3 regions of the Halomonas bluephagenesis genome follow, and region 1 is predicted to be linked to each of the others. Evidence: predicted binding sites of a transcription regulator. Region 1 holds the regulator's gene; each other region holds the start of a gene.
What was found. The regulator FNR, encoded in region 1, switches genes on or off when oxygen is low (the NO sensors DNR and NnrR bind a similar motif). The targets are predictions, from matches to a motif close to TTGATNTANATCAA.

Region 2: a site for FNR is predicted at 1,938-1,951, ahead of ccoM (cytochrome c oxidase subunit CcoM). Genes of this name have one in related genera too.
Region 3: a site for FNR is predicted at 1,921-1,934, ahead of REH51_RS17610 (cytochrome-c peroxidase). Genes of this name have one in related genera too.

The regions. Positions count from the first base shown of each region.
Region 1 is NZ_CP133631.1:1,173,768-1,177,015, reverse strand. It holds gene REH51_RS05335 (3'-5' exonuclease family protein) at 1-402, shown strand, start outside; gene ttcA (tRNA 2-thiocytidine(32) synthetase TtcA) at 507-1,433, shown strand; gene fnr (fumarate/nitrate reduction transcriptional regulator Fnr) at 1,420-2,172, opposite strand; gene hemN (oxygen-independent coproporphyrinogen III oxidase) at 2,231-3,248, opposite strand, start outside.
Region 2 is NZ_CP133631.1:188,427-191,674, forward strand. It holds gene REH51_RS00920 (GGDEF domain-containing protein) at 1-931, opposite strand, end outside; gene REH51_RS00925 (hypothetical protein) at 1,006-1,518, opposite strand; gene ccoM (cytochrome c oxidase subunit CcoM) at 1,702-1,827, opposite strand; gene REH51_RS00935 (FKBP-type peptidyl-prolyl cis-trans isomerase) at 2,088-2,606, opposite strand; gene REH51_RS00940 (AmpG family muropeptide MFS transporter) at 2,725-3,248, shown strand, end outside.
Region 3 is NZ_CP133631.1:3,872,159-3,875,406, forward strand. It holds gene REH51_RS17605 (adenosine deaminase) at 1-798, shown strand, start outside; gene REH51_RS17610 (cytochrome-c peroxidase) at 833-1,819, opposite strand; rRNA gene REH51_RS17615 (16S ribosomal RNA) at 2,230-3,248, shown strand, end outside.

The sequences.
Region 1 (3,248 bases):
GGAGAGCAAAACAACAATGGTTCTACGCTGCGTCGACATCATCAGCTGTACGCGACGGACACGGTACTGGCACCTAACGCTGAGCATCTTGGAGCGCTGGCTGAATTCATCGGTAATCGGCCGCTAATTGGTTGGCAGCTAGGCCGTTCGGTGGAACAGCTTAATCATTTGTTTAAAGCAGGGCTGGGGTTTGGTTTGCCTAATGCCCAGGTCGATGTGGGAAAACTGCACTATCGCCAGTTGCGTCGCTTACATCCACAGTGCGAGACGGGCGGCCGCCTAACGGAAGCACTTGCTCGTTGGCAAATGCCCGCTCTCCAATGGATGGGGGGGTTGGGGGATGCAACCGCAAGTGCGCTTTTGTATCTGCGTTTGCAGCGTGAGATCGCCCAGCAGGGGTAGGGTTACGACCCGCATACGATGAATCCACGGGTTTATCTTGGGTGGACGTGGTGAGTATTGTTAGAATGCCTGCTGCTTCTTCTACCATCGGCAGTGCCTACACCATGCTACAACCTGATTATTTTGATCCCGCTGCGTCTAAAACTGTTGCTGTTGGCAGCACTTCTGTTGATCACTTACAGACTCAGTCCGAGCATCACGACGCCAAGCAGAAGCGTGAATTCAATAAGCTACAAAAGCGCTTACGGCGAGAAGTTGGCAACGCCATCATTGATTATCAAATGATTGGCGAAGGCGACAAGGTGATGGTGTGCCTGTCTGGTGGCAAAGATAGCTATACGATGCTGGAGATACTGCTTAACCTGCAGCGCAATGCGCCGGTTAATTTCTCCTTGGTCGCCGTTAATATGGATCAAAAACAGCCAGGTTTTCCAGAGCATGTGTTGCCCCAGTACCTGGATAAAGTGGGTGTTGAATACCACATTCTAGAGCGCGACACCTACTCGGTGGTGAAAGAGAAAACCCCTGAGGGCAAAACGACCTGCGCGCTCTGCTCACGATTAAGACGTGGTTCTCTTTATGGCTTTGCCGAGGAGATTGGGGCGACGAAAATTGCTCTAGGGCATCATCGTGAAGATATTTTAGAAACGTTGTTTCTTAATATGTTCTTTGGCGGCACCTTGAAAGCAATGCCTCCTAAACTCTTATCTGATGATGGTAAAAATATTGTGATTCGCCCCCTTGCCTACTGCAAGGAGGCAGATATTGCAGAGTTTTCTCGTTTAATGGAATTTCCCATTATTCCCTGTAATTTATGTGGCTCCCAGCCGAACCTCCAGCGACAAGTCGTCAAAGATATGTTGGCGGAATGGGATAAAAAACACCCAGGACGTCTAGAAAGCATGTTTAAGGCAGTGACCAATGTAGCGCCTTCACAGCTGGCAGCCCGCCATTTATTTGACTTTGCTGGCCTTGAAGCCAAACAAGCGGCATTGATGGAAGGGCGTATTCAAGCATTTACCGTGGATTAGCCGTTAGCTCTTCCTCTTCAGCCAATGTGATGAGGCGTCGCATATCTAGGATATTAACCTCGCGACCTGAAACAGCCACCACGTCTTGCTGTTGAAAGCGGCTAAGAATACGGCTGACCGTTTCTACCGCCAAGCCTAAGTAATTGCCAATGTCAGCGCGGGACATGGAGAGTCTGAAACTGTACGGCGAGTACCCTCGTCGACGGAAACGGTCTGAGAGAGTGACCAAAAAGCTCGCCAGCCGCTGGTCGGCTGTCTTGCGCGACAGTAAACGCATCATACGGCGGTCGTCACGCAACTCTTTACTCATACTTCGATACAGCTGACCGCGTAGTTCGGGCAGCTCTTCGGAAAGCATATCCAGGCGGTCAAACGGGATTTCACACACCGTGGTGGTTTCCAACGCAATCACACTGCCGGGGTAGTGCTCTTCATCAATTCCGTCCAATCCCACCAGTTCGCTGGGAAGGTAGAAATTTGTCAGTTGATCATTACCGTTACCCTCGCTGGTCACCTGTTTCAGGCTGCCTGAGCGAACGGCATACACACTGGTAAAGCGATCACCCTGGCGAAACAGTGGCTCGCCTTTTTTGAGTGGTGCGCGACGACGGATGATGGCATCAAACTGACTCATGTCCTCAAGCTCTAAGGCGAGCGGTAGACACAACGAGCTTAAGCTACAGGTTTGGCAGCGCGCCTCTTGCAGCAGTGAACGTCGTTGGCTGACGGGGTGTGGCATATTATTCTCCCTTTCTCGTTAGCCATCATAGGCCCAGGGGCAAGACGTCTCAAGAAGCTTATACAATCTTCGAGTAGCGCTGAGTAGGTTGGTCACCTAGGCGAGCATCAAAGGCCATCGCCAAGTGGCGAATCAGCAGCTGTCCAGTGGGAGTGGCGCTAATAACTTGCTGATGGCGAGTGATCAAGCCGTCTTGCTCAGCTATTTCCAGCTGTTCAGTTGCGGTGGAGAAATAGTCATTAGCATCGATGTGCCAACGCTTTCCAACGTCCGCTAAATCAATATGCATGTCGCACATTAGCCTTTCAATAACGTCTCTTCGTATTAGGTCATCCTTATTTAACCTTAATCCTTTGACGGTTGCTAGCTTACCTTTATCTAAGGCCGCTTCATATTGGTCAAGCCGAGTCGGGTTTTGTGCGTAAACGTCGTCCACCCGTGAAATGGCGGATACGCCTAATCCAACTAAATCGCACTGTGCATGGCTAGAGTAGCCCTGGAAATTGCGCTGCAAGGTGCCGTTACGCTGAGCAAGCGCTAGGCTATCGTCAGGGCGCGCAAAGTGATCCATACCAATATGTACATAGCCTGCGTTAGTCAGCATTTCAATGGTGGTATGCAAAATAGCCAGTTTTTCATCGGCACTGGGGAGGTCTGCTTCGTTAATGCGTCGTTGAGGAGCAAAGCGGGTGGGCATGTGCGCATAATTAAATACGGACAGCCGTGCCGGGTTTAGTTCGATAACCTGACTCAGCGTTTCGGCAAAGCTTTTTTCCGTTTGAAATGGTAGCCCATAAATTAAATCAAGATTGAGCGAGCGAAAGCCAAGACGGTGGGCTTCTTCCATTAACGTTTCGGTGAGTACCCGGGGCTGTACACGGTTGATGGCTTTTTGTACCTGCGGGTTTAAATCCTGTACGCCAAGGCTTAGCCGATTAAAGCCGAGTGACTGTAGGTGGCGCAAGGTAAACACGTCTGCTTCGCGGGGGTCTATTTCAATGGCGTAATCGCGATCAGCTGAGCTAGATAAACCGAAACGGGCATCTAAGCGATCAATCAGATCTCCCATTTGAGCC
Region 2 (3,248 bases), 990 kb from region 1:
CCGGATGCGAGGGATGTTTGAAATCAGCCTGCTCTAGAGCAGACGTCAATTGATCACAGTAATCAACCAATAACGCGTCATCATCGCAAGGCAGTACTGCAGCAAACTCATCACCACCTAACCGGTATAGTTTTGCACCTTCACCAAGCACATGTTTAAGAAGGCTTGCCAGGCGACGTAACAGCTGATCACCCTCGGGGTGACCCAACGAATCGTTGTACTGCTTGAAGAAGTCGATATCAACCAAGATCAAGGCAAGCGACGCCCCTTCTTTGGCGGCGACATCTTGATGAAGCGCACTGCGGTTACCTATGCCCGTCAACGGATCGCGCATCGCTTGCTGCATCCAGACCATTGTCTGCTCCGTGGCGCGCTCTGTGCGCCGCAGCTGTCGCTCATGCATTCCCCAAAACAGTAGCCCTAGTGCAAAAATCACCATACTGGAATAGGTCAGCACCTGATTATGTCGGCGTGTACTTTCAGAAAACTCATTAATTGCCATGCCACGCAGGTCGAGCTGGTTCATTTCAATGCTCGTTAAACAATCAATTGGCCCCAATAGTTCAGCCGCAGCATCAAATGGTGTCACGGCATACTCTTTCAGGCGTTCTGCGAGCAAGTTTAAGGTTTGTAAGCTAGCCTGCGTACAACTGTACTTTTGGCGGTATACCTCGACATCAATTAGCCCATAAGCAATATCGAGATTGAGCCTAACGGCTTGTCGTTGCTCGTCTTCAAAGGGCTGTTCGCTTAACAAATGTTGCTGAGCGAGCTGTAAATAGCCCCGCGACCTGGTCGCCAATTGCTGCCCTGTCAAATTGCCTGTTTGGCTGAAATACGCCTGTATTTCTGGATATACCCAGCGTGCTTCGTAAACAATCACCACCATCAACGCCATAAAGCTCATTAAGCTCAATGACAACCAGGTCACATAGCGTCTCTTCCTAGTCATAGGATCGGGAGGTAGCGATGGTATAGGAGGTGGAGAAGGTGGTGGTTCGATAATCACCACCGGGCCTCGATGCTGCGAATCATCCATATCCAGTCGTTGAATTCACGCAGGTTTTCGATATCACGCTGCTCATCATAAGCCTGTTCCACTAGTCGTAATGGGCCACGCGAACGCAGTGTAAGTGGCACTCCATCCTCTTCCGTGACCATTAACCACTTGGGGTCATTCCAGCCACTTAACGTCACTTCGTAATCATCCCATGCCGTAAAATGCAATGCGGGGGGTACTTCACCAAATTGATTAATCAGGAAACGACGAAATTCAAGCCCATGCATGTCTACTTCGCGCCCTTGAAAAGGGTCAAACACAGACAGTGTAATCGTAGATTGTTGGCGTAACTCGTTAATAGAGAGTGTTGTGGTTTTTTCGCCATTAATCACACTTAATGCCTGAGCATAGACCGGCATTGATAGCCAACTAAGTAATAGTAGGACGCAGGCGACACCAGCTTTAAGATAATGAGAAGCGCAGCAGCGTATGGCAACGATTGAAATAACAGCATTCATGGCAAACGGTTTCCTAGCGGTGTAATGCCTTATTGTGCTGCTAGGTACTTTACCAGACGGTTAACGTGAATACTCGGAAACAGTTTTTAACGAACAAAAAAAGCCGGCCCAAATGGGCCGGCAACAGGAAGCTCACTATTTAAAGCAAGCCCCCTCCCCTGACGACTATCACAACAAGCGGCGTTAATGCTTTTTACGTTCATCCTTACGAAGGTGGTCACGTACGACAAAGCCTACCCAACCAATCATAAAAACGATCATTAACGCGACAGTAACTAGACCGAAAATAACAGTATCATCCCAGTACATGGTGATCCCCTCCCGCCGTGATGTATGACACCATCCTAGTGCGTTAACACCAGCAGGAAGCTGACCTGGGTCAAGCTTTTCAGAGGGGTTATTTGCGGCCTGTCAGGAACTTGATATGGGTCAGTTTTTAACGCTTAAAGTACGCTGAAGACTTAAAATACGCGGTCAATTTTGAGCACGCTGACGATTTAAAGCCCCTGCCAATTTAAGGTCCTTGTAAATTTAAAGCATCTGAAACTCTTAACCCCTAGAAATTACAACTAAAGCACTTTTCGATCTTCTACTTTGCTGTGTTCAGTTCCTGGTGGCAGGGGGTGGCCTTTGGCCAGCTCCGCACGGGTCGCATCACGCACATCCAATACATTTACCTGGTAACGAAGCGTATGGCCAGCCAACGGATGATTAGTATCAACCGTCACCATGTCGCCATCGATACTCAGTACCGTAACGATTTGCGGGCCTGCTTCACCTTCTGTTTGGAAACGGCTACCCGGTTCGAGCACCGCGCTGCCAAACGACGCACGGCTCACCTCCTGCACCAAGTCTTCATTACGGATGCCGTAGGCATCAGCAGGCGCAAGCGTGACGCGCAGTTCAGCTCCGGCGGCTTTATCTTCCAAGGCTCTCTCTAAACCGGGCAAAATATTATCGTGTCCATGGAGGTACTCTAAGGGCTTATCACGCGCGTTGGAGTCATCTAGCACGCGGGTACTGCCATCGCTAAGCACATCGCTTAACACGTAGTGTAAAGTGACTACTTGATGGGCTGTAATCGACATTGAAAACTCCTCTCCGGTAAGCTACTGGCTTTGTCATGGATATCAGGCCTAGTCTATCACTGACCGGTTTTTAGCGGGCCTCGATGCAGACGTTTTCTTTCCTGGAGTGTTAATCAACATGCCCACCCCTATTCCCCAGCGCAGCTGGCTGGATGCGCTCGGTATTTACTGTCGCGCGCCTGTCATCACCATGCTGTTTCTAGGTTTTTCTGCAGGCCTGCCTTTTTTACTGGTGTTCTCAACCCTTTCTGCATGGCTACGCAGTGACGGTGTAGAAGTTGCCGCGATTGGCTTCTTCGCCTGGATTGGCATGCTCTACTCAATCAAGTTTTTTTGGGCGCCTATCGTTGACCGACTTGCACTACCGATCTTGACCCGCACGTTTGGCCAACGACGTGGCTGGATGCTGCTTGCCCAGGGGATGATTGCAGCAGGGCTAATTGGCTTGGCGGGAGTAAGCCCGGTAGGCAACTTAGGCTGGGTAGCGACCTTTGCGCTGCTGGTAGCCTTTGGCTCGGCCACCCAGGATATCGCCATTGACGCGTACCGCATCGAATCTGCAGATGACGACGTACAAGCAGCGATGGCCTCTACTTACATTATCGGTTACCGCGGGGGGCTGTTAGCGGCAGGCGCAGGTGC
Region 3 (3,248 bases), 1.4 Mb from region 1:
AATGTACTGCGCACGGAGCAGGATTTTTATGACTTGGCGATAGATTACTTCCAGCGTGCTCGTGGAGAAGGGGTAGTGCACATTGATATGCATTTTGACCCGCAGGCCCACCTCCAGCGTGGCATTCCTCTTGAGATAGTGATGGCGGGTTTGCTTCGTGCCAAGAAAGAGGCGGAGGCAACGCTTGATTTGTCTGTTGGTATGATTATGGCTTTTTTGCGTGATCGTCCCGCTGAAGAAGCGCTCAGCGTGCTTGAAAGCGCTGCACCGTATTGGAAGTTTTTAGATGCGATTGGTTTAGACAGTGCCGAGCGTGGTAACCCCCCGTTCAAGTTTCAGGCACTCTTTGCGCGAGCCAAAGAATTTGGCTTAGTGCGTGTTGCCCATGCAGGAGAAGAAGGGCCCGCTGAATATATTTCTGAAGCGCTGGACCTTCTCGATGTTCAGCGAATTGACCACGGGGTTCGCTGTCTCGAAAGTAACGCAGTGGTTAAGCGACTCAGGGAGCGTCAAATCGTACTAACGGTTTGCCCGCTTTCTAATGTCAGTCTAAAGGTGGTTGATGATCTTCGAGACCACCCTCTTCCTCAGTTGTTGAAAGAAAACCTCAAGGTGACGATTAGCTCAGACGATCCTGCTTATTTTGGAGGTGGGTTGCTGACAAATCATGTTGCTTGTGCTGAAGCGTTTGGCTGGGATGCTGATGTATTCCGCATGCTAAATCGTAATGCAATCGAAGAAGCTTTTGTTGATGAGCCTCGCCGCCAAGAGCTTTTGCTGCGCCTTGAGCAAGCATGAAAGGACCGCCGACTTCTGGTCGGCGGTGGCTCATTTAAGGAAGCGCAGGAACGTCAAATTCAGGCATTTCACCTGTTAACGTGTGCAAGAAAGCAGTAATCTCATCTATAGTTGTGGTATCAAATTCACGCCCCAACATTTCTTGCCCCATGATCGCGACAGCTTCCTCTAGCGTTTGTGTTGCGCCGTTATTCATATAGGGGTAAGTGACGGCCACATTGCGAAGGGTGGGTGTACGGAATCGGTATTTATCACCCTCTTCACCGGTGACAATATAGCGGCCAAGGTCTGTAGAGCCAGGTACCTGAATAGCATGAAATTGACTATCGGTTAAATTAGGGCCGCGGTGGCAGGCAATACAACCATTATCGACAAACGCGACCATTCCATTTTTTGCTTGCTCGCTAATGGCATCCATGTCGCCTTGTAAGTAACGGTCAAAAGGCGCATTCGGTGTATTAAGTGTCCGTTGAAACACGGCGAGTGCTTTTCCAAGGTTTTCTGCATTAATAGGATCTTCTTGGTTTGGGTAAGCCTCCGCGAATTTATCTTGATAAAGCTCAAATTCCGCAAGCCGTTCTAGCGCGTGATCAAGCTGCATGGCCATTTCGACATCGGCTTCGATGGGTCCTAATGCTTGTCCCTCGAGGTCGGGTTCGCGCCCATCCCAGAATTGTGCATTTAAAAATCCGCTGTTCAATACAGTCGGCGTGTTGCGTTCGCCAATTTGTCCGTTATGGCCCACTGCCCTGGGGATGCGGTCAGACCAGCCTAGCGCAGGGTTATGGCAGGGGGCACAGCTAATGACTCCGCTTGCAGAAATGCGTGGTTCAAAAAATAGCATATTGCCTAGCTCTACTTTCTCATCTGTTTGAGAGTTTTCAGCAGGTAATGGTGGCAGATGTGGCAGTGGTTCAAAACGAAGGCGATAATTCTCCATGTCATCATCGGCCAGCGTCATATTTGAAGCTATCAGTAATGCAGCTCCTGCTAAATAAACTGGACTCTTAAACAATTGCATATTATCCCCCTCCAGATGGCTGTTAAGTGTCGTGCTTTTTGTTTTGTATGAGCACTATTGAAATGCTAGCGCCAGTCTAGAAAGAAGGGGGAGAAAGAGGCTTGCGCTAGGTCAATTTTAGATTCGATCCTTTTTGCTCATTTTACTCATCAGAAAGGATAAAAAAGTGTTGACGAATAAATAGAAATGAGTAGAATACGCCCCACATCGAACGGCAACGCCAATCGATAGCTCTTTAACAATTTGATCAGGTAATTCATGTGGGCGCTTGCCGATGAGGGTGATAAATCACCAAATATCAAGGCAAGCGGTCATGACAATGTAAATTGAAATGAATTCGTTTGGACCTTGAGCCAAGTTTGATGCACTTATGTGACTTTCGAGTGACATGTAAGCATCACAATGATTTTAAACTGAAGAGTTTGATCATGGCTCAGATTGAACGCTGGCGGCAGGCCTAACACATGCAAGTCGAGCGGTAACAGGGGTAGCTTGCTACCCGCTGACGAGCGGCGGACGGGTGAGTAATGCATAGGAATCTGCCCGGTAGTGGGGGATAACCTGGGGAAACCCAGGCTAATACCGCATACGTCCTACGGGAGAAAGGGGGCTTCGGCTCCCGCTATTGGATGAGCCTATGTCGGATTAGCTAGTTGGTGAGGTAATGGCTCACCAAGGCAACGATCCGTAGCTGGTCTGAGAGGATGATCAGCCACATCGGGACTGAGACACGGCCCGAACTCCTACGGGAGGCAGCAGTGGGGAATATTGGACAATGGGGGCAACCCTGATCCAGCCATGCCGCGTGTGTGAAGAAGGCCTTCGGGTTGTAAAGCACTTTCAGCGAGGAAGAACGCCTAGTGGTTAATACCCACTAGGAAAGACATCACTCGCAGAAGAAGCACCGGCTAACTCCGTGCCAGCAGCCGCGGTAATACGGAGGGTGCAAGCGTTAATCGGAATTACTGGGCGTAAAGCGCGCGTAGGTGGCTTGATAAGCCGGTTGTGAAAGCCCCGGGCTCAACCTGGGAACGGCATCCGGAACTGTCAAGCTAGAGTGCAGGAGAGGAAGGTAGAATTCCCGGTGTAGCGGTGAAATGCGTAGAGATCGGGAGGAATACCAGTGGCGAAGGCGGCCTTCTGGACTGACACTGACACTGAGGTGCGAAAGCGTGGGTAGCAAACAGGATTAGATACCCTGGTAGTCCACGCCGTAAACGATGTCGACCAGCCGTTGGGTGCCTAGCGCACTTTGTGGCGAAGTTAACGCGATAAGTCGACCGCCTGGGGAGTACGGCCGCAAGGTTAAAACTCAAATGAATTGACGGGGGCCCGCACAAGCGGTGGAGCATGTGGTTTAATTCGATGCAACGCGAAGAACCTTACCTACTCTTGACATCCTGCGAACTTGTGAGAGATCACTTGGTGC